2 regions of the Staphylococcus warneri genome follow, and region 2 is predicted to be linked to the other one. Evidence: predicted binding sites of a transcription regulator. Region 2 holds the regulator's gene; the other holds the start of a gene.
What was found. The regulator NrdR, encoded in region 2, represses ribonucleotide reductase genes. The targets are predictions, from matches to a motif close to AACACNATATATNGTGTT.

Region 1: a site for NrdR is predicted at 4,095-4,112, ahead of nrdI (class Ib ribonucleoside-diphosphate reductase assembly flavoprotein NrdI). Genes of this name have one in related genera too.

The regions. Positions count from the first base shown of each region.
Region 1 covers NZ_LR134269.1:1,978,423-1,990,466, reverse strand. The annotation lists gene EL082_RS09755 (diacylglycerol/lipid kinase family protein) at 1-99, opposite strand, end outside; gene EL082_RS09750 (peptide MFS transporter) at 249-1,754, opposite strand; gene queF (preQ(1) synthase) at 2,089-2,589, opposite strand; gene EL082_RS09740 (DMT family transporter) at 2,613-3,479, opposite strand; gene nrdI (class Ib ribonucleoside-diphosphate reductase assembly flavoprotein NrdI) at 4,277-4,675, shown strand; gene nrdE (class 1b ribonucleoside-diphosphate reductase subunit alpha) at 4,638-6,743, shown strand; gene nrdF (class 1b ribonucleoside-diphosphate reductase subunit beta) at 6,988-7,962, shown strand; gene EL082_RS09720 (ABC transporter permease) at 8,189-9,157, shown strand; gene EL082_RS09715 (iron chelate uptake ABC transporter family permease subunit) at 9,147-10,106, shown strand; gene EL082_RS09710 (iron ABC transporter ATP-binding protein) at 10,103-10,876, shown strand; gene EL082_RS09705 (ferrated catecholamine ABC transporter substrate-binding lipoprotein SstD) at 10,988-12,022, shown strand.
Region 2 covers NZ_LR134269.1:1,094,622-1,106,665, reverse strand. The annotation lists ribosomal protein L20 leader region at 1-69, opposite strand, end outside; gene EL082_RS05430 (amino acid permease) at 131-1,627, opposite strand; lysine riboswitch at 1,825-1,998, opposite strand; gene thrS (threonine--tRNA ligase) at 2,049-3,986, opposite strand; gene dnaI (primosomal protein DnaI) at 4,354-5,274, opposite strand; gene EL082_RS05415 (replicative helicase loading/DNA remodeling protein DnaB) at 5,275-6,657, opposite strand; gene nrdR (transcriptional regulator NrdR) at 6,658-7,128, opposite strand; gene gap (type I glyceraldehyde-3-phosphate dehydrogenase) at 7,414-8,439, opposite strand; gene coaE (dephospho-CoA kinase) at 8,699-9,301, opposite strand; gene mutM (bifunctional DNA-formamidopyrimidine glycosylase/DNA-(apurinic or apyrimidinic site) lyase) at 9,317-10,189, opposite strand; gene polA (DNA polymerase I) at 10,204-12,044, opposite strand, start outside.

The DNA of each region.
Region 1 (12,044 bases), 880 kb from region 2:
ACTTAGAGACTTTGTCACTTCACCTAGCCCTTGGTAGATATCTTTTAAGCCACTGTGTTCATGATAGAATAACACACCATGATTATATTTTTTTGTCATCGTCTATACCTACTTTCCTTAAGTTCTTGTTTAATATATTTCAATACCCACTTTTATAGGTAATCAATGAAATTTTAGAGTGATTTTTATTATAAACTAAAAAAGCAGTAAGCCGAATTATTTCGACTTACCGCTTACATTGTCATCTATTATCTTATACCTCTCATTGCTTTCACAATTTTTGGTGAGAAGGCTAAAATGACTAATGTAATGACAATTACTGTAGTACCTAAGAATATAAAGTAATTCGTTTGACCTAATGGATCGATTAATTTAACTAATGTACCGTTAAATGCTTGAGCTGATGCATTAGTTAATAACCATAAACTCATCATTTGAGCGTTAAAAGCTTTTGGTGCTAACTTAACTGCAGCACTATTACCAGTAGGTGATAAACATAACTCACCAACAACACAAATGATGTATGAAAGAATAACCCAGTTTACTGAGAAATGAGCACTTCCATAAATGTTACCGATTAATCCCATTAAGATATAAGAGATACCAGCCAAACCGGCACCAATGACGAATTTAATAGGTAAACTTGGTTGACGTTTGCCTAATTTTTGCCAAATTAATGAAACAACAGGTGCAAATAATAGGATGAAAAGTGGGTTGATAGATTGGAAAATTGTTTCACCGAAATTCGTTTTCCATCCTAATAGATTTAATTTCATATCTGAATGTTCAATACCATAAATGTTAAGTACATTTGAACCTTGTTCTTGAATAGCCCAGAACACCATACCTAAAATAAATAATGGAATAAAGGCTTTAACTCTTGAACGTTCTACATCCGTAACATCTTTACTTCTAATCATAATTGTAAAGTATGAAACTGGTAATACGATACCAAGTACTAAAACAGTATTACTTACTAAGTTAAATGATAATGTATTCGTTAAGTATGTAACGATAAGTACAACGATAATAATGGCTACAATACCACTAACAATTGCAGTGTATTTTTTCTTTTCATCGGGTGATAGTGGGTTTGTTGGTGTCATACCAACACGACCTAAATTTTTACGGTTAAATAATACGTACCAAACTAAACCTAATGCCATACCAATAGCTGCAATTAAGAATCCGCCATGGAAGTTTTTGACATTTAAAAATTGTTGCAGAATGATAGGTGAAATTAATGCACCAAAGTTTACTGACATATAGAAAATAACGAAACCTGCATCCATACGTGTATCATCTTTAGTATATAATCTACCAACAATATTAGAAATGTTTGGTTTCATCATCCCAGAGCCAATAATAATAAAGAACATTGATGCGAACAATCCAACCATTGCGAACGGCAAACTTAGACAAATATGTCCAATAATGATGAGCACTGCACCAATTAAAGTGGCGCCTCTTGTACCTGTAATTCTGTCAGCAATCCAACCACCTGGAATACATGACATATAGATTAATGCTCCATATACTGACATGATTGACATTGCCGTTGTTCTATCAATACCTAATCCATGATTTGCAATGGAATAGTACATATAGAATAACAACATTGCACGCATGCCATAATAACTGAACCTCTCCCAAAATTCTACGAAGAATAAAACACCTAAACCTCTAGGATGTCCAAAAAATCCTGTTTGTGGAATTTCTTGAACTGCCTGTTCATGGGAATTATTTGCTTTCATATAATCATCCCAACCTTTCTGTTCCCTTAACACTAACGTTATATTGTTTTTTAAAAATTGTACTATTGAAATTAAAAAGTTGCAATAATATTCTAAAAATTATAAATAAGAAAATTCTGTCAATTCCTTCGAATTAATTATATGAAATATTCATATAAAATTGAGACTCATTAATTTAATGAACTATAGTACTAATACATATAAAAATACGCTTTAACTTAATAAAGTGCAAGAGTTTTTTGAAAATTAAATAAAAAACTTTAGCACAATTTGAAATTATCTTTGTAAGATGTTTTCAATGTACTAAAGTTTATAATTGATAATCACTGTAAAATTAGCGATTGTCTATATTTTCAGGATACATATCATGATTCATCATTCTATGCTCCGCCATTTTTTCATATTTTGAATTTGGGCGGCCATAATTTGTATAAGGATCAATGGAGATACCGCCACGTGGTGTGAATTTACCCCATACTTCAATGTAATGAGGATCCATTAAGTCAATTAAATCATTCATAATGATATTCATACAATCCTCATGAAAGTCACCATGGTTTCTAAAGCTAAATAAATATAATTTTAATGATTTAGATTCAACCATTTTAATGTTAGGGATGTATGAAATATAAATTGTTGCGAAATCCGGTTGTCCTGTAATAGGGCATAGTGATGTGAACTCTGGACAATTAAACTTCACAAAGTAATCTCTACCTTGATGTTTATTATCAAATGTTTCTAAAACATCTGGTCTGTAATCGAAGTTATAAGTATTATTTTGGTTACCTAGTAATGTTATATCTTGTAATTCATCATTTTGACGTCCTTGTGCCAAATGAATCACTCCTTATCATATGATTAATTTTGTTGAGTATTAGACTCGCGTCGTGCTTTTTCAAACATATAGTAACTTGCACTAATAATGACAACATATCCGATTGTTGATAATAAATCTGGTGTTTCGCCAAATAATATGAAGCCGAATATTGCTGTAAATATAATAGAAGCATAAGTAAAGATAGAAATATCTTTTGCTGCTGCGAAACTATAGGCTAGTGTAATTCCAATTTGACCCACTGCCGCTGATAAACCTGCGCCAAATAAATATAAAACTTGTAATTTGCTCATAGGTTCAAAAGTAACGATTGAAAATGGTATAAGTACAATTACTGAGAATAATGAAAAATAAAATACGATGGTATAAGGTGCTTCTCTAGTACTTAAAGCACGGACACATGTATATGCTGATGCAGCAAATATACCTGAAAGTAGCCCAATTAATGCTGGTATAAACGAAGAAGAAAATTCTGGTTTTACAATAAGTAACATACCTAGTATCGCAACGATCATTGCTGAAATTTGATATTTCCGTACTTTTTCATGTAAAAAGATAAAACATAATAATATGGTCCAGAAGGGGTTTAACTTCATTAATGTATCAGCATCACTCAATACCATATGATCAAGTGCATATATATTGAGTAATACACCTATTAACCCGAGTGTAGACCTTGAGATAAGTAATGGTTGGCTACTTAATTTACCAAACATAGGTTGCTTATATTTAAATATGAAGAATAACGGTATGAACATTGCAACTAAATTTCTTGCTAGAGACTTTTGAAATACAGGTAAATCGCCTGATAATCTGAAGAAGACAGACATAAAGCTAAAGCCTATCGCAGATATTAATATTGCAATTATACCTTTGATTTTAGGATTCAATACTATCGCCTCATTCATAAAAGTTTAACGTTATTATAGTAGCATAAATGATGTTGATATGCATAAATGACTTGAAAAAACGTAGGGGGAAATATATAATAAAAATACGAACACATGTTCTATTAAGCGAGGTTATTCTCTAGTTCCAAATCATTTGTGAGATTTAAAATAATTGTATATAACTGAAAACGATTGCAGTTTAATTTTGATTTTCTATTGATTGTATCCTTTATTTTGACGGGGTTGAGCTAGAATCACGAGCTTACGCTTAATGTATATTTTTTTATAAAAAGCAAGTAATTTTAACTGAAAAATTTTTTTATTTTTATTGATGTAAGACTAAAGGTGTAGTGGTGCATGTTTAGAAGAAAAGACGAACATTTGACATAAAACTTTAACTTTAAATAAGTTTAGGTATTATGTATAATGAAACACAGAATATAGTATCGGTATTGATAAACAGACACAATATATTGTGTCTGCAGCAGATACTAATAAAAGGAATAATCTTAATTTAAATGCAAAATGACACTAGTAATAATAGAATAATCTCTCGTTTACGGTGTTTCCGCACAAAATGTTTACTTATACTATATAGATCTACATTTCAAATCAACCACAATATCTTGTGGTTCAAAATAAAATCTAATATCAAGATAAGGTCATATAGTTTTTATAAACTTTTCTTTTAGTGACTCATTTCATTCTACAACACTATATTTTGTAGGAAGCTTTCCTGTTATGATGGGAGAACTTCTTTTTTAATTGTTTAAAGATTGGTGAAAGAAGGCGATCCAATGAAAGTAGTATATTTCTCATTTTCAGGTAATGTACGCAGATTTATTAAACGTGCTGAAATCGAAAATGTAATGGAAATTACATCAGATAATTGTACGGATCCTATTAATGAACCATATATTTTAGTTACTGGAACAATAGGTTTTGGTGAAGTACCACAACAAGTACAATCATTTCTAGATGTAAATCATTCATATCTTAGAGCGGTAGCTGCCAGTGGTAATAGAAACTGGGGTCAAAATTTTGCTAAAGCAGGGCGCTCTATTTCTGAAGACTATAATGTACCGTTGTTAATGAAGTTTGAAGTGCAAGGCACTAATAAAGACGTTATCGAATTTAAAAACAAGGTGGGTAATTTTAATGAAAACTATGGACGAGAAGAAGTACAATCACATTGAATTAAATAATGAAGTTACAAAACGAAAAGATAATGGTTTTTTCAATTTAGAAAAAGACCAAGAAGCGCTCAAAGTATATTTGGAAGAAATCCACGACAAAACGATTTATTTCGATAGCGAAATTGAACGTTTACACTATCTTGTAGACAATAACTTCTACTTCAATGTATTTGCAAAATATAGTGATTCAGACTTAGTAGAAATCACAGAATATGCCAAGTCAATAAACTTCCAATTTGCTAGTTATATGTCTGCAAGTAAATTTTATAAAGACTATGCACTTAAAACGAATGATAAACAACAATATTTAGAAGATTATAATCAACACGTTGCCATCGTTTCAATGTACTTAGCTAATGGCGACAAAGATCAAGCGAAACAATTTATTTCAGCCATGGTAGAACAACGTTACCAACCTGCAACACCGACATTTTTAAATGCCGGAAGAGCAAGACGTGGTGAACTAGTTTCATGCTTCTTATTAGAAGTAGATGATAGTTTAAATTCTATCAACTTTATTGATTCAACCGCGAAACAATTAAGTAAAATTGGTGGCGGCGTAGCAATTAATTTATCTAAATTACGTGCACGTGGTGAAGCAATTAAAGGTATTAAAGGTGTAGCTAAAGGTGTACTACCTGTTGCTAAATCACTCGAAGGTGGATTTAGTTATGCAGATCAATTAGGCCAAAGACCTGGTGCAGGTGCTGTATATTTAAATATTTTCCACTATGATGTTGAAGAGTTTTTAGATACTAAAAAAGTAAATGCAGATGAAGATTTACGTTTATCAACTATTTCAACTGGATTAATCGTGCCTTCTAAATTCTTTGACCTAGCAAAAGAAGGTAAAGACTTCTACATGTTTGCACCACACACAGTAAAACAAGAGTACGGTGTGACTTTAGATGATATTGATTTAGAAAAATATTATGATGACATGGTTGCAAACCCTAATGTAGAGAAAAAGAAAAAAGATGCACGTGAAATGTTAAATACCATTGCTCAAACACAATTACAATCTGGTTATCCATATTTAATGTTCAAAGATAATGCGAATAAAGTTCATGCTAATTCAGATATTGGTCAAATTAAAATGAGTAATTTATGTACTGAAATTTTCCAATTACAAGAAACATCTATTATAAATGACTATGGTACAGAAGATGAAATTAAACGAGATATTTCATGTAACTTGGGATCATTGAATATTGTGAATGTCATGGAATCTCAAAAATTTAGAGATTCAGTTCATACAGGTATGGATGCATTAACCGTTGTTAGTGATGAAGCGAATATTCAAAACGCACCTGGTGTAAAAAAAGCTAATAGTGAGTTACATTCTGTAGGACTTGGTGTAATGAATTTACATGGTTATTTAGCCAAAAATAAAATTGGTTATGAGTCAGAAGAAGCTAAAGATTTCGCTAATATTTTCTTTATGATGATGAACTATTATTCAATTGAACGTTCAATGCAAATTGCTAAAGAACGTGGAGAAAAATACCTTGATTTTGATAAATCAGATTATGCAAATGGAAAATATTTCGAATTCTATACTTCACAAGAATTTGAACCACAATTTGAAAAAGTACGCGAATTATTCAAAGGTTTTGAAATTCCAACAGCAGAAGATTGGAAAGCATTACAAAAAGATGTAGAGCAATATGGACTATACCATGCATATCGTTTAGCAATTGCACCAACACAAAGTATTTCTTATGTGCAAAATGCAACAAGCTCAGTAATGCCTATCGTTGATCAAATTGAGCGCCGTACTTATGGTAATGCTGAAACATTTTATCCAATGCCATTTTTATCACCTGAAACAATGTGGTATTATAAATCAGCATTTAATACAGACCAAATGAAATTAATTGATTTAGTTTCAACAATTCAAACGCATGTTGACCAAGGTATTTCAACAATTTTATATGTCAATTCAGAAATTTCTACACGTGAACTTTCTCGATTATATGTATATGCACATCATAAAGGTTTAAAATCTTTATATTACACACGTAATAAATTATTAAGTGTAGAAGAATGTACAAGTTGTGCAATTTAAAACGATAAATAAACATGATACATTAGATATTAAGTATTATTTTTGAAGTGGATTATAGAATATTAATATATAGAAAAGGTTGGGACACTACGTTGACTAGAGTGAGGATAATTAGTTTTCATCAAAGTATTCAACGTAGATGTTCTAACCTTGAAATACATAACCTTAATAAGGATTTTGGTAGTTTAATTAATTATCTATGGCTATCTATCATCTTAATTAAAGGATAGGAGGATTATTATTCATGAAGGCCGTCAATTGGAATACCCAAGAAGATATGACAAATATGTTTTGGCGTCAAAATATCTCTCAAATGTGGGTAGAAACAGAATTTAAAGTATCAAAAGATATAGCAAGTTGGAAAACTTTATCTGAAGCCGAAAAAAATACATTTAAAAAGGCATTAGCTGGTTTAACAGGTTTAGATACGCATCAAGCAGATGATGGTATGCCATTAATCATGCTTCACACAACTGATTTAAGAAAAAAAGCCGTTTATTCGTTTATGGCAATGATGGAACAAATTCATGCTAAAAGTTATTCTCATATTTTTACTACATTATTACCATCTAGTGAAACGAACTATTTATTAGATACATGGGTAATTGAAGAGCCTCATTTAAAATACAAATCAGACAAAATTATCGAAAACTACCATAAATTATGGGGTAAAGAAGCCTCAATTTTTGACCAGTATATTGCTAGAGTATCAAGTGTTTTCTTAGAAACATTCTTATTCTATTCTGGATTCTATTATCCTCTTTATTTAGCTGGTCAAGGCAAGATGACGACATCTGGCGAAATTATTCGTAAAATATTATTAGATGAATCAATACATGGTGTGTTTACAGGTCTAGATGCACAAAGTTTAAGAAATGAACTTTCGGAAAGTGAAAAACAACGTGCGGATCAAGAAATGTATAAATTGTTAAAAGAACTTTATGATAACGAAGTTTCATATACACATCTTTTATACGATGATATTGGTTTAGCTGAAGATGTGCTTAATTATGTTAAATACAATGGCAATAAAGCATTATCAAATCTTGGCTTTGAGCCATATTTTGAAGAACGTGAATTCAATCCAATTATTGAAAATGCTTTAGATACAACAACTAAAAACCATGATTTCTTCTCTGTAAAAGGTGATGGTTATACATTAGCTTTAAATGTTGAAGCATTACGAGATGAAGATTTCATATTTGATGATGAAAAATAATATAGATTTAGCCCTAATTTTACTTTATTTGTGTAGACACAATTAAAGCGAAATTAGGGTTTTTTTTATGTCAGATGAATTTAAAACATAAAAATAATCTTATTTATAACAATATTTATAGATAACCTATTGAAAATGACAAGGAAATTCTGTAACATTTTAATTGATAACGATTATCATTATCGTAAAATCGTTACCAAGGATAACTATTCAAGGAGAAAGTGTTATGAAGTTTTTATTAAAGGGATATGTTTTACTCATCTTTCTCGTTGTGTTTACGATTCTCTCTCTATTTGTCGGTGTTAGCCAAATATCTATTTCCGATATTTTCCATCTTACCGATGATCAATTAAATATCATTTTATCGAGTCGTATTCCTCGAACAGTTAGTATTCTCATATCAGGTAGTACGCTGGCAATAGCCGGTTTAATCATGCAACAAATGATGCAAAATAAATTTGTGAGTCCAACAACAGCTGGCACAATGGAATGGGCTAAGTTGGGGATTCTTTTATCACTCATATTATTCCCCAAAGGCCACATACTTATTAAATTAATATTTGCTGTTATTTGTAGCATTGGAGGTACATATTTCTTCGTGAAATTAGTACAACTAATTAAAGTGAAAGATGTCATTTTCATACCGTTATTAGGTATTATGCTTGGAGGTATTGTTTCAAGTTTTACAACATTTATCGCATTGAGAACTAATGCAGTACAAAGTATTGGAAATTGGCTAAATGGAAATTTTGCTATTATTACAAGTGGTCGTTATGAAGTTCTATATTTAAGCATACCGTTTTTATTAATTATATATATATTTGCTAATCATTTTACGATTGCTGGAATGGGCAAAGATTTTAGCCATAACTTAGGTGTGAATTATGAAAAAATTATTAATATCGCATTGTTTATAACTGCAACTATCACTGCACTTGTGGTCGTTACTGTTGGGACTTTACCATTCCTAGGACTCATTGTTCCTAATATCATCTCAATATACCGTGGAGACCATTTAAAACATGCCTTGCCGCATACGATGATGTTAGGCGCTATATTTGTGCTTATTTCAGATATTGTAGGACGTTTAATTGTTTATCCATATGAAATTAACATAGGTCTAACTATAGGTGTGTTTGGAACAATTATATTCCTTATCTTATTGATGAAAGGTAGGGAGAATTATGCTAACTAATCTTAATAAAAAACTCTTTTTACTAGGGTTAATTACATTAATGATAGCGATTTTGTACTTAATTTTAGGCATTGATTTTGAAATATTTGATTATCAAATTCAAAGTCGTTTAAGAAAATTTATCTTAATTATTTTAGTGGGTGGTGCAATCGGTACGTCGGTTGTTATTTTTCAATCGATTACAACTAATCGCTTATTAACGCCTTCCATTATCGGTTTAGATTCAGTCTATTTATTTGTAAAAATATTACCAGTTTTTTTATTAGGTACACAATCTACAATCGTTAATAACGTGTACATTAATTTTATGATTACGTTAATCACGATGGTGTTATTTGCTTTAATTCTATTTCAAGTTTTATTTAAAATGGGTCATTTTTCAGTCTATTTCATCTTATTGGTTGGTGTAATACTTGGTACATTTTTTAGAAGTATTACGGGTTTTATCCAATTAGTGATGGATCCAGAGTCATTTTTAGCTGTTCAAAATACCATGTTCGCTAATTTTGATGCTTCTAATTCTAAACTTGTTGGATTTTCATCTATTTTATTAACCATTTTAATAGTCATAACTTTTGCACTATTACCGTATTTGGATGTGTTATTGCTAGGAAGAGCACAAGCCATCAATTTAGGTGTGAATTATGAAAAAATAACGAGATTAATGCTTATTCTTGTCGCTATTTTAGTGTCTATTTCGACAGCATTAGTTGGTCCAATTACATTTTTAGGATTACTTACTGTCAATTTAGCTCATGAATTCATGAAAACGTATGAACATAAATATATTTTACCTGCCACAATATGTTTTAGCTGGATATGTTTATTTATTGCTCAATGGTTGGTTGAACATCTTTTTGAAGCGACTACAGAAGTAAGTATTATCATTGATCTCATAGGTGGTAGTTACTTTATTTACTTATTAGTTAAAGGGAGAAATGTAAATTGATCCAAATACAAAATTTAAATAAATCAATTCAAAAGAAGTCAATATTAAAAGATATTAATGTCAACATTGAAAAAGGGAAAATAACCTCTTTGATAGGGCCTAATGGTGCAGGAAAAAGTACTTTGCTATCTGCAATTACAAAATTAATGAGTATTGATAGTGGTACAGTCAAAATTGAAGATAAAGACATGTTGCTTTATAAGACGGATGAACTTGCTCAAAAGATTTCAATATTAAAACAAACTAATCATACTGATATGAATATTACAGTAGAGCAATTAGTGAATTTTGGACGATTTCCATATTGTAAAGGCCATCTTAAAAAAGAAGATAAAGCGCAAGTTAGATATGCTTTAGATTTATTACAGTTAAATGAAATTAAAGATAGGAATATTAAAACATTGTCCGGTGGTCAACGTCAGAGAGCATATATCGCTATGACAATTGCACAAAATACAGAATACATTTTGTTAGATGAGCCATTAAATAATTTAGACATGAAGCATTCAGTTCAAATCATGCAGACATTACGTTCATTAGCTCAGAAATTAAATAAAACAATCGTTATTGTATTACACGATATTAATTTTGCGTCATGTTATTCAGATTACATTATTGCATTAAAACATGGCGAACTAGTACGTGCAGGAAAAAATGTGGACGTATTACAAACTGAGGTATTAAGAGAATTATATGAAATGGATGTCAAAGTAGAATCGGTTAATGGACAACGTATATGTTTATATTACGATGAACAAATACTTTCATAAAGTGAACGTTACAACCATTAAGGGAGTGATGCTTATCGTGAATGAATAATTGAGAAATAAGTACCCGTTACTCAGTCAATCGTGAAAATTTACAAAAGGAGTTACTACATAATGAAAAAATCAATTTTAGTCTTAATATTATCTATAGTTTTTATATTAGCAGCATGTGGTAATCAATCTAATAATAGTCAATCAGATTCCAAATCAGAGAAAAATGAATCAAAAGATACTGTTAAAATAGAAAATAACTATGAAGCACAGGGTAAAGAAAAAGATGGCAGTGATGCTAAAAAGGTTAAAGAAACGGTCGAAGTTCCTAAAAACCCTAAAAATGCTGTCGTTTTAGATTATGGTGTATTAAATGATATGAAAGAAATGGGTCTTTCAAGTAAAGTTAAAGCATTACCAAAAGGCGAAGGTGGAAAATCCCTACCGGATTTCTTAGAAGATTTTAAATCAGATAAATATATAAACACTGGTAATTTAAAACAAGTTAATTTTGATAAAGTGGCTAAAGCAAAACCAGAAGTGATTTTCATTTCAGGTAGAACAGCTAATCAGAAAAATTTAGATGAATTTAAAAAAGCTGCACCAAAAGCAAAAATCGTATATATGGGTGCGGATAATAAAAATGTTATCAATTCTATGAAAGACAATACTGAAAAATTAGGTAAAATCTACGACAAGGAAGACAAAGCTAAAGATTTAACTAAAAAATTAGATAACAAAGTAGAAGCAATGAAAGATAAAACTTCTAAATTTGATCAGAAAGCCATGTATCTATTAGTCAATGAAGGTGAATTATCTACATTTGGTCCAGGTTCAAGATTTGGTGGATTAGTATTTGATACATTAGGATTTAAACCGGTTGATAAAGATGTAAGTAAAGGGCCACATGGTCAGAATGTTAATAATGAATATATTAACAAGAATAACCCTGATGTGATTTTAGCTATGGATAGAGGGCAAATTGTGGCAAATAATGCAACAGCTAAGAAGACATTAAACAATAAAGTATTGAAAAATGTTAAAGCTGTAAAAGACCATAAAATTTATGAACTTGATCCAAAACTTTGGTATTTCTCATCTGGTTCAACAACTACAACAATGAAACAAATTGATGAATTAGAAAAAGTAGTAAAATAAATAAAGAAAGCGCTAAAGGCAT
Region 2 (12,044 bases):
AACATGATTAACCTGCCAACTGCTTGTTGCGTCGCTACAGGTGAGAAGCGGGAGCTTCTACTTGGTTCGTTTCGTATTCAACGTTATTAATCATATCAACAATAAATGTATTCGTCAACTACTTTTTTTATTAATCGTGATGTCTTACTTCTTCCATTGACACATCTTGACGTAAATCTACCTGTTCTAATGGGATTTTCTTTGTTTTATATCTTACTTTATGATAAATAAAGAATGCTAAGAATACTGGAATACCCATATAAGTAATAATAAATCTATTTAAATCAAAGTCTCCTGTTTTAATAAAATCGACATCTTGACCTAATATTACGATAATACATAAAAATCCAGCAAATATCGGGCCAAATGGGAATAATTTAGCCGTATATTTTAGTTTAGATTTATCATAATTTTGTTTATCAAATGCACGTCTAAATCTATAATGACTTACAGCTATACCGACCCAAGCAATGAATCCTGTCATACCACTAGCAGCTACGATATATTCATATGCATCACCACTAAAATGTTGTACTGCAAAAATCACTACAACAATAATTCCAGTTACAATTAATGATATGTGCGGCACACCATTTTTATTCGTTTTTGAAAATGAATTAAACGCTAGTTTATCTTTACTCATTGAATATAGCATTCTAGTAGATGCATACATTCCTGAATTACCTGCAGATAATACTGATGTTAAAATAACTGCATTCATAAATGATGCTGCAAATGCAAGTCCAGCATTCTTGAATACTAATGTAAATGGTGATGTAGAGATACTATTTTCTCCACCCATAAGTGCACTACTATCATAAGGTATTAACATACCAATGATGAATATAGCTAATATATAAAATAATAATATTCTCCAGAATACTTGTTTAATAGCTTTTGGAACGGCTCTTTCAGGATTTTCAGATTCCCCTGCTGTTATCCCTATCAATTCAGTACCTTGGAATGAGAAACCAGCAACTAGGAATACCCCTAATATTGAAAGTAAGCTCCCTCCTAAGTTGCCACCAAGGATTGGGCCGCTTCCTTTAGTAAACGTTTCAAAACCAACGAATTTACCGCCCATAATACCTACAATAGTTAATAAACCTATCACAATAAATATGATGACAGTAACAACTTTTATTAGTGCAAACCAATATTCACTCTCACCATATACTCGAACTGACAATGAGTTAAGTGCAAAGATAATTACTAAAAATATACAACTCCAGACCCAAGCAGGCACACTTTGCATTGGGGACCAATATTGTATGACTTGCGCGGCAATTGTTACATCTGCAGCTACAGTAATAACCCAGTTAAACCAATAATTCCATCCTAATGCAAATCCAAGTGATGGATCTACAAATCGTGTGGCGTAAGTACTAAATGATCCTGAAACTGGTAAATATGTGGCCATCTCGCCAAGTGATGTCATTAAGAAGAATACCATTGCTCCAATAATCGCATATGCAATCAAAGCACCTAATGCTCCAGCACTGTGAATGGCTCCACCCGAAGTCATAAATAGACCTGTACCAATACAACCACCAATGGCTATCATAGATATATGACGGTCTTTTAAACCTCTTTGTATACCTTCGTTTTGACTTTTGTTTTTACTCATAGAAGATTCCTTTCTTTGTATTTAGAGGCAGTTATGATTTTGTTTTATTATTTATTAAAGAAACAACACGTTAAGTTCTATATCTTCATTTATATGACTACACGATACCTCACTTAATCATGTTACTTTTATTTATAAATTTAAAACAAAAAAGTGGCTACATACCTTTAAGATATGCAACCACTTTGCTTTTATCTATATAAGGTAGCTCATCACATTCTGTGACAGTACAGTTTCTTTCGAGAACTGTCCCAACAAATCATAATTATGGTTATCACTTGTTTCGGCAATATTACCTTTAACTTGTTCAACATACGTCCCATAAGACTTCTGACAAGCGACTCTTTAATATTGCAACCTCTAACTCAACTTTTTATTTAACTAACTTGTAATATACATGAACTGCGCTTAAATTTCAAGTTTATCTATGCTTTTTCAAACGGATTTCGTCTACTAAATTCCAGATGAATTCATCTTTTTCTAATGTCTCTTGGTCTTGTGAACCATACTTACGAACATTTACTTCATTGTTTTCTGCTTCTTTATCTCCTACCACGATTTGGTATGGAATTTTTTGCATTTGAGCTTCACGGATTTTATAACCCATTTTTTCATTACGGTCATCGATTTCAACACGTACGCCTTGAGATTTCAATTCATCTTGTATTGATTTTGCATAGTCGTAATGTAAATCTAAATTAACTGGAATAATTTCTACTTGTTTCGGTGCTAACCAAGTTGGGAATGCACCTTTAGTTTCTTCAGTTAAGAATGCAACAAATCGTTCCATTGTAGATACAACTCCACGGTGTATCACTACTGGTCTATGGTGTTCTCCATCCTGACCAATATATGTCAGTTCAAAACGTTCTGGTAATAAGAAATCTAGTTGTGCTGTAGATAATGTTTCTTCTTTACCCATAGCTGTTTTAACTTGAACATCCAATTTAGGCCCATAAAATGCCGCTTCACCAATAGCTTCTTCGTATGATAATCCTAATTCATCAGCCGCTTCTTTAATCATGTTCTCAGCCTTATTCCACATTTCATCATCATCAAAATACTTTTCTTTATCTTCTGGGTCTCTATAACTTAATCTGAAACGGTAGTCTTCGAATCCAAAGTCTTTATATACATCTTGAATCATGTTAACTACACGTTTGAATTCTTCTTTAATTTGATCTGGTCTAACAAAGATATGTGAGTCATTTAAAGTCATACCTCTTACACGTTGTAGTCCTGATACAGCCCCACTAGCTTCGTATCTGTGCATAGTACCTAATTCGGCAATACGAATAGGTAATTCTCTATAAGAATGTGGTTTATTATTATAAACCATCATATGGTGTGGACAGTTCATTGGACGTAATACCATTTCCTCTGTCTCATCTAATTTCATTGGGGGGAACATATCCTCTTGATAGTGATCCCAATGTCCTGAAGTTTTATATAAATCAACATTTGCTAAAACTGGTGTATATACGTGGTCATATCCCATACTTACTTCTTTATCCACAATATAACGTTCAATTTCACGACGAATTGTAGCACCATTAGGTAACCATAGTGGTAAACCTGCACCAACAAGTTGACTATTAGCAAATAATTCTAAATCTTTACCGATTTTACGATGATCACGTTCCTTACGTTCTTCCAACATTTCTAAATGTGCTTTTAAATCTTTTTTATCAAAGAACGCAGTACCGTAAATACGTTGTAGCATTTTATTATTACTATCTCCACGCCAGTACGCGCCAGCTGTTGATAATAATTTAAATTCTTTTATTTTAGACGTAGATGGTACATGAACCCCTCTACATAAATCAGTAAATTCCCCTTGAGAATATAATGTCACATTTTCATCTTCAGGTATTGCATCAATTAATTCTAATTTGTATGGATCATCTTTGAAGAATGCTTTAGCTTCATCCCTAGTAACTACTTTTCTTTCGATTTTATGATTCTCATCAACAATTTTTTTCATTGTTTTTTCAATTTTTTCAAAGTCATCTGATGAAATTTTTTCTTCAGTATCAAAATCATAGTAGAAACCGCCTTCGATGACAGGACCTACACCAAATTTAACATCCCCGTATAAACGTTTTAATGCTTGAGCCATCAAATGTGCAGTTGAATGACGCAATACTTCTAATGCTTCATCACTACCTGGTGTAACGATTTCAATTTCACCATCTTCTTCTAACGGTCGTGTTAAATCTACCATTTGTCCATTAAATTTACCTGCAACTGCCTTTTTACGTAGCCCTGGACTAATTGATTGCGCTATATCTTCAGTAGTAGTGCCTTTATCAAATGCCTTTGAATTACCATCTGGAAATTGAATATTAATTTGATCCATACTATTACCTCCTAAATTATAAAAATCATATCGTTGACTTATTGAATAAAAATCAATGTAAAAGTGTAGAGAAAATAAAAAAATCCCGCCCCTGAATCAGGGACGAGATTGTCGTGGTACCACCCTAGTTAAGCGTTAAAACCTTACTCATTTAAAAATAAGTTATTTAACGACTTCTCTACATAAGATAACGGTCTTGAGCCGAGTATTCATTACAAATACCATGCATTAAAGTAGTAATAATTTAATATATTAACCGTATTCTCATCAATCAACGGCTTTCTGTGTAACAGTGATTAAATTATCATGTCTTCAACAGTTTCAACGATTTAGATTTGATTCTATTATACAACATTTTATGAAAATATCAATTGTTTCTAAAGTTTTCACCTTTCAAGAAATAAGGTGTGGATAATGTTTTAATGCGTTCAATAATTCTAGCCGCTTTTGTTTTTTCTGCGCCTTCACGTGTCATTGATAAATGATGTTCTAATTCATCATAACTTAAATTTGAAGTAAAGAAAGTGGGTAATTCATGAATCATTCTGTAATGCAATAAAGGCCCAATAACTTCATCTCTAACCCACGGCGTTACTTCTTCTGCACCGATATCATCTAACATTAATATGTTGGCTTCTCTAATTCTTTGTAGTTTTCTTTCGTAACTACCATCTTTAAACCCACCTTTTAGTGTACGAATGTATTCGGGAAGATAAACTATTGTAGATGGCACTTTTTTAGCTTTAAGTTGATTTGCTATAGCACCTAAAATAAATGACTTTCCAGTACCAAAAGGTCCATACAGATAAAGCCCTTTGACATTTTCACCATTAATTAACTTTTTGCATATATCATTAACTTGCATTGCAATATCCAAACGATTTCGTCCAGTAGTATAAATATCTTTAATTTTTGCATTTAAGGTATCTCTCTGCATATGATGTGATGTAATCAATTGAGAATTAAGTCTTTCTTCATCATATTTTACTTTACATGGACATGGCAAATAGCGAATTTTAATGCGTTCGTTTTCAATATATAATTCTGGCACATGACCTTTAACAAAGTTAGGACACTCATTATAATTATGCCCATCATAGTGCTTTTGTTGGTCTTTATATTCTTGTAGGACGTTTAAGTCTTCATCAATCATAGCATTGGTTAGTTCTGATTGGTGTTCATTTAAAAATTGCTTCACATCAGGATCATTTACAACCTGTTGACGTATTTTAGCAATTCTCTTTTCGAAATCTTTATTTGAACCTACAATATTCTTAAAGCTTTCCATCTAATCCTCCTCCCAATCTTTATTTAATTGTTCTAAGAATGCTTGTCTATCCTTTTCAAATTGATCGTCTTTTTCATCTTTTGAAAGTGCTGTAGCGTTTGGATTATCTCTTTCTTCTAACCATTTAGGCGTTTTCTCCCTAGAAACCAATTTACTTTTACGATTATAGCCTTGATATGATTGTGATTTATTCTCGTTTGATGGTTTAGGTTGATTAACTTTCAAGGCATATTCATAAGCTTGCTTAGCCGTTGTTATACCTTTCTTTTTCCAATTTGAAGCAATTTCAAAAATATAAGATTTGGGTAATTTCATATCTTCTTTAAGCATAACAAATTGTAATAAGATGTTAATAACACCGAAGTTCATTTTTTCTCTATGAATTAATTCTTCAATCATATTTTTTTGAGATAATGTTGGTTCTGATTCAGACCAAGATGCTAACATATCAATCGGACTCGTCTGTTCTAACAGTTGAAGCCATTGTTCCGTGTCATTTTCAGGATCAGGAATTTCATTATTTTGGGTCGAAATGTCACTGTGTTTAATGTTTTTATTCAATTCTAACTTAGGTAATTGATTTTCATGTTCTATTAAATAATAAGAACGTGCCTGTTTACGCATCTCTTCAAAAGATAATTGCTGCGCACTTGTAATTGAATTCAATATAATATGTTTCATCGCATCAGCCGTTAAACCATATAAAGTTGCGAGTTGAACAATTAGACTTTTAGCATCCTTTGTCACTATTTCATTTGAGATGAAATGGTTATGTAACATCTGTTTCAACATATCAAAATCAAAAGATTCATTAGATAAATCCAATCCTTGATATTCACTCGCTTTAGGTATATTTTGTGTATCGATATCTAATATTCTATTGGGTACTTTAAAGACATCTGTAAACTTTCTGGTTGTTTGCTGATACTGTGATAAATCTCTAAAAGTTTGTTCAAAATGTTTCTTTAGAACCTGATATCTTTTTTTATCAACTTCACTATATAAAAATACAGATAACATAGGATCATTGAAAAATTGAGATGGTGACGGAGGTTGAATCAATTGATATATAAAATGTGTTTGTTGTTCATCATGTTTTACAAATGATTTCATCAAACCAATGGCTTCTAATAAATCCATTTGATTTCTAAAGTCGATTAAATTTTCTTTAAGTTCATTCATAATGACATAATGGGTGAGTGGTTGCTCAACATCATTTGAAAATTGATGCATAAAGTGATATAAACCAATTGCTTGAGGCCCAATTAAAGGTGTAAACAGTCGATTTAATATTTCAAGATGCTGTGAATTTAAATAAAAATCTTGAATCACTTCAAAACTATCTTGTGGTCTTAAACCTAATTCAAAGGAATTTAACCCCATTTATAAATCACTCCGTTTATTATCATTCAGAATACCTTGCATTGAAGCTAACAGTTGGTCAATATCTTTAAACTCTTTATAAACAGAGGCAAAGCGAACATAAGAAACTTGATCTACATGCATTAATAAGTTCATTACATGTTCTCCAATTTCTCTAGATGAAATCTCAGTATGCCCCTCATCTCTTAATTGCCACTCCACTTTATTAGTTATATCCTCTAGTTGTTGATATCTCACTGGACGTTTTTCACATGATCTAACTAATCCATTCAAGATTTTTTCTCTTAAAAATTGTTCTCTAGTTCCATCCTTTTTCACTACTATTAATGGACTCACTTCTATATGTTCGAATGTTGTAAACCTTGTACCACAATTTTCACATTCTCTTCTTCGACGAATCGCGTTCGCATCTTCTGCATGACGTGAATCTACTACTCTTGAATGTGTTGAATTACATTTTGGGCATTTCATGATTGTCACCCTTTTCTATTTAGATTATGCTCAATTATACTATAAATTCACACGTTACAAAAGAAAGCACCTTTTAAATTATATGTCTAAAAGTGTAAACTAATTTATATCATTAAATATAACAACCTAAATAAAAAATGTGACATTTTCAAAAATGATGTTAAAGTCAACTTTTTTCTATTTAATTTCTAGATAACTTTGGCATCTACATTTTATTTTGAACAAAAAACTGCCAATCTAACCTTCATATTAAAGATTAGACTGACAGTCTCTTAAAAATTAATTTTACACAGCTTCTACTGTTTTATGAGATTCTATCAACTTACCAATTTGCTCTGCTACTTCAACAACTCTATTTGAATATCCCCATTCATTATCATACCAAGCGATTACTTTAACTTTATTATCGCCCATAACCATTGTTGATTGTGCATCAATTACTGCAGAATTAGGATTTGTATTAAAATCTACTGAAACAAGTGGTTCACTTTCTACATCCAATACACCATCTAAATTTGCATTTTTGAAAGCGTCATTAATTTGATCAGCTGTTACATTTTGTTCTAAATCTACTACTAAGTCTACAAGAGAAACGTTTTTAGTTGGTACTCTTAATGCCATTCCATGTAATTTACCTTCTACTTCAGGTAGCACTTCTTTTAATGCTTTAGCTGCGCCTGTAGATGTCGGAATAATACTTTCATTACATGAACGTGCTCTACGCAAATCTTTATGCGGATTATCAATATTCTTTTGGTCATTAGTAATTGCGTGTACTGTAGTCATCAGACCGTTCACGATACCAAATTCATCATTTAATACTTTTGCAACTGGGCCAATACAGTTAGTTGTACATGATGCATTACTGAAAATATCGAATTTATTAACATCTAATTTATCATCATTGACACCTTTCACAATCATTTGAACATGGCCACCTTTAGATGGACCTGTTAATAATACTTTTTTTGCACCTGCGTTGATATGTGCAATAGCTTTATCACCATGATTGAATTTACCAGTTGCTTCGATGACAACATCTATATCAAGTTCTTTCCAAGGTAAGTTTTCAGGATTTCTATCAGAAACTAATTTGATATCTTGGTTTTTATAACGAATGCCATTTTCAATGGCTTCTACCTTCTCATCGTACTTACCATGAGTTGTATCATAATTGATAAGATGTGCAATTGTTTCTGGAGGGTAACTTGCATTAATTGCCTTTACGCTTAAGTTTTCATTTTTCAATGCAATTCTTAATACCATTCTACCTATTCTACCCATACCGTTAATTGCTATATTCGTTGTCATTTAAAGCACCCCTTGACCATTAATTTATATGTTATACTTTATGGCATTAGTATAACATAATAAATTACATTTGAAAGCGTTTACCAAAACTTTACAAATACAAATTTTAATCAAACTTAATAAGAATTAGTTATTAAATAACAATGAATTTAAGATTATCAAAACTAAAAAAACAGAAAATTTCTAAAGTAAGTATTCACATAATAAAACCCTAAGGCATTTATTAATGTCTCAGGGTTAATAAAAATCTCTTTTTGAATTATTTCTCGATAAAACCTTTTTCACTAAGCAACCGTTCTAAATTTTGCTTTAGTTCTAGTTTATCTCCAAGATTATCAATCACATGATCTGCCATTCTACTTTTCTTATCAATAGATATTTGGCTATATACTCTTGCTTTTGCTTCCTCTTGAGTTAAATCATTTCTTTCCATTAAACGATCGATTTGAATACTTTCTGATGTGTAAACAAGCCATACTTCATCAACAGTATCTTGCAATTCATTTTCATATAAAAGAGGAATATCCATAATAACATTATGGCCTTCTTTTAAAAATTGTTGCTTCTTTTCTTCCATTATTTCTCTAACTATAGGATGGACTATTTCATTTAACTTAATACGTTCACCTGGATAATTAAATACTAAATCACCCATATATTTTCTGTCCATCTCACCATTTTCATCAATAGCTTCATCGCCAAAAACTTCTCTTACTTTCTCTATACCTGGTGTTCCTTTAGCAACTGCTTCTCTTGCAGCTGTATCAGCATCTACTACTTTAAAACCAAATGCAGTTAACAATTCAGATACAGTTGATTTACCTGATGCGATACCACCAGTAAGTCCTATTACTTTTGACATATTTTCACGCTTCCTTTATTTCTGACAAGTCGGGCAATAGTGACTATTTCTAGATGCGATGACTTGAGTTTCAATTGAGTGCCCACATACCTTGCAATATTTTTGTTTATATACATTCAGATGTAACTGCATTTCCCCTGTTTTACCATCAGCATGACGATAATCGGAAATGCTAGTTCCTCCGTATTTAATACCCTCATTTAATACAGATCGAACATGATAAAACACCATTTCTTTTTCTTGATTTGATAATTCTTGTGTTAGTCTATTAGGTAAAATACCTGCTCTAAATAGCGCTTCACATGCATAAATGTTTCCACAGCCAGATATAACTTTATGATCTAAAATCACTTGTTTAATCGGTTTTTTAGAATAATTCTTTTTATTCGTACAATCTAAAAAATGTTGCAGTGCTTCTTCGTCAAAGGGTTCCGGAGCTATGCTCAAAAATGAAGGATATGAATCAAAACTACTCACATTTCTAATTTCCCCAAAGCGACGAATATCTGAATAGATTAATTTTTTTCCATTATCTAATTCAAAAATAACTTGCCAATGTTTACGATAATTAGGCACATTAATCTCTTCTAAATGATTAACAACGAAGAAACCACCTGCCATACCTAAATGACTAATTAAAATACGTTGCTCTGCATCACGATTAATATAAAATACAATATATTTACTTCTTCGCTCTATTTGGTTAATTGTATAGCCTTCTGTTAAGCGTCGAAAACTTTCGAGTGTCATTCCTTTGATAATCGTCTCTCGTCCATCTTCTTTACCTTTTTTTACATTTTCAGAAAAAGTTATTTTATTAATAGTAGTATTTACGGCAAATGGTTCAATTCCTCTTTTAACATGTTCTACTTCTGGTAATTCCGGCATATTCAAACCTTCCTTTATTTTGCATCATACCACGTCGCACCGTAACTTGAGTCAACTTTTAGTGGCACATCTAATTTTAATGCAGACTCCATAATTTCTTCTACAAACTTACTAAACGATGCTACTTCATCTTTTGGAACTTCAAAGATTAATTCATCGTGAACTTGTAATAATAGTTTCGCGTGATAATCAGTATGTTGTACTTCCTTATTGAATTGCACCATAGCTAATTTGATAATATCTGCCGCACTACCTTGAATTGGCGTATTCATTGCCGTTCTTTCTGCAAAACTTCTTAAATTAAAATTACGACTAGTAATATCTGGAATATATCTACGACGATGTAATAATGTTTCTACAAAACCTTGTGCTTTAGCATCTTTCACAATATCTGACATATACTGTTTGACTCCTGGAAAACTATCTAAATAATCATCAATAAATGCTTTCGCCTTTTTACGTGTAATTCCTAAACTTTGGCTTAACCCATAATCACTAATGCCATACACAATTCCAAAGTTAACTGCTTTCGCTTGTCTACGCATTAAACTATCAACTTCATCCGCTTCCACATCGAAAACCTTCATTGCAGTAGCAGTATGAATGTCATGCCCATTAATAAATGCTTCTTTCATACTTTCATCTTGAGTAATATGAGCTAAAACCCGTAATTCAATTTGAGAATAATCGGCACTTAATATAACACTATCAGATGATGTAGGCTTAAATGCTTTTCTAATTTTCCTACCTTCTTCTAGACGAATAGGTATATTTTGTAAATTTGGATCAACACTTGATAAGCGACCAGTTTGCGCTAATGTTTGGTTAAAACGTGTGTGAATACGATGATCATCACTAATCACTTTTTGTAATCCTTCTACATAAGTAGATTGTAATTTTGATAATTGGCGATATTCTAGAATATAATCAATAATTGGGTGTTGGCCTTGTAACTGTTCCAATACATCGACAGCAGTAGAATAGCCCGTTTTTGTTTTTTTAATCACAGGTAATTCTAGTGTTTCAAACAACACTACGCCAAGTTGTTTTGGAGAATTGATGTTAAATTCTTCACCGGCAGCTTCGTGAATATTTTTAATTAAAACATCTAGCTTTTCTTGTATCTCTTTCTCCATTTGTTGTAAATCTTTAACATCAGTAAAGATTCCAATCTCTTCCATCTCACTTAATATTTCAGCTAACGGTAGTTCTAAATCTGCTAATAATGATTCTTGGTTATATTCTTTCAACTGTTTTTGCATTTCAGCTTTTGATTCACTTACCGCTTCAATTATTGATGCAACATGCTTATTTAAGATCTCATCTTCTGGTACATGATGCTTTTTACCCTTACCATAAATAGTCACGTTATCTTGCACATAATGTTGTCCATATAAAGAAACAACTGAATTCACATCGTCAATCGTTCTTGATGGATCGATGATATAACTAGACAACATCACATCAAACTGGATGTTTTGAATATCGATATCTAGTCTATGTGAAACAACATAAGTTTTCTTAGCATCATAAACAGTTTTGGCTGTATTGGGGTTTTCTAACCAATTGACTAAATCTGAAAATTGCTTAATCTCATCTGCATTAATTACAACATGATGTTCCCCAGTATAAAGTCCAAATTTTAATATATTGTCTTTTAAATAATTACTATCTTCTAGTTCAAAATGAATGGTTGCCTCATCTAAATCTGAAAAATTAATGTGATCAAAATTCGACTCAACTTCAAAAGTTTTATCTTTTTGTTCTTGTGTTGCCTCTACTGAATCTATTTCTGCTAATATCTGATTAAACTCTAATTTTTTAAAGAGCTCAATTTTTTCAGTTTCATCTAAGT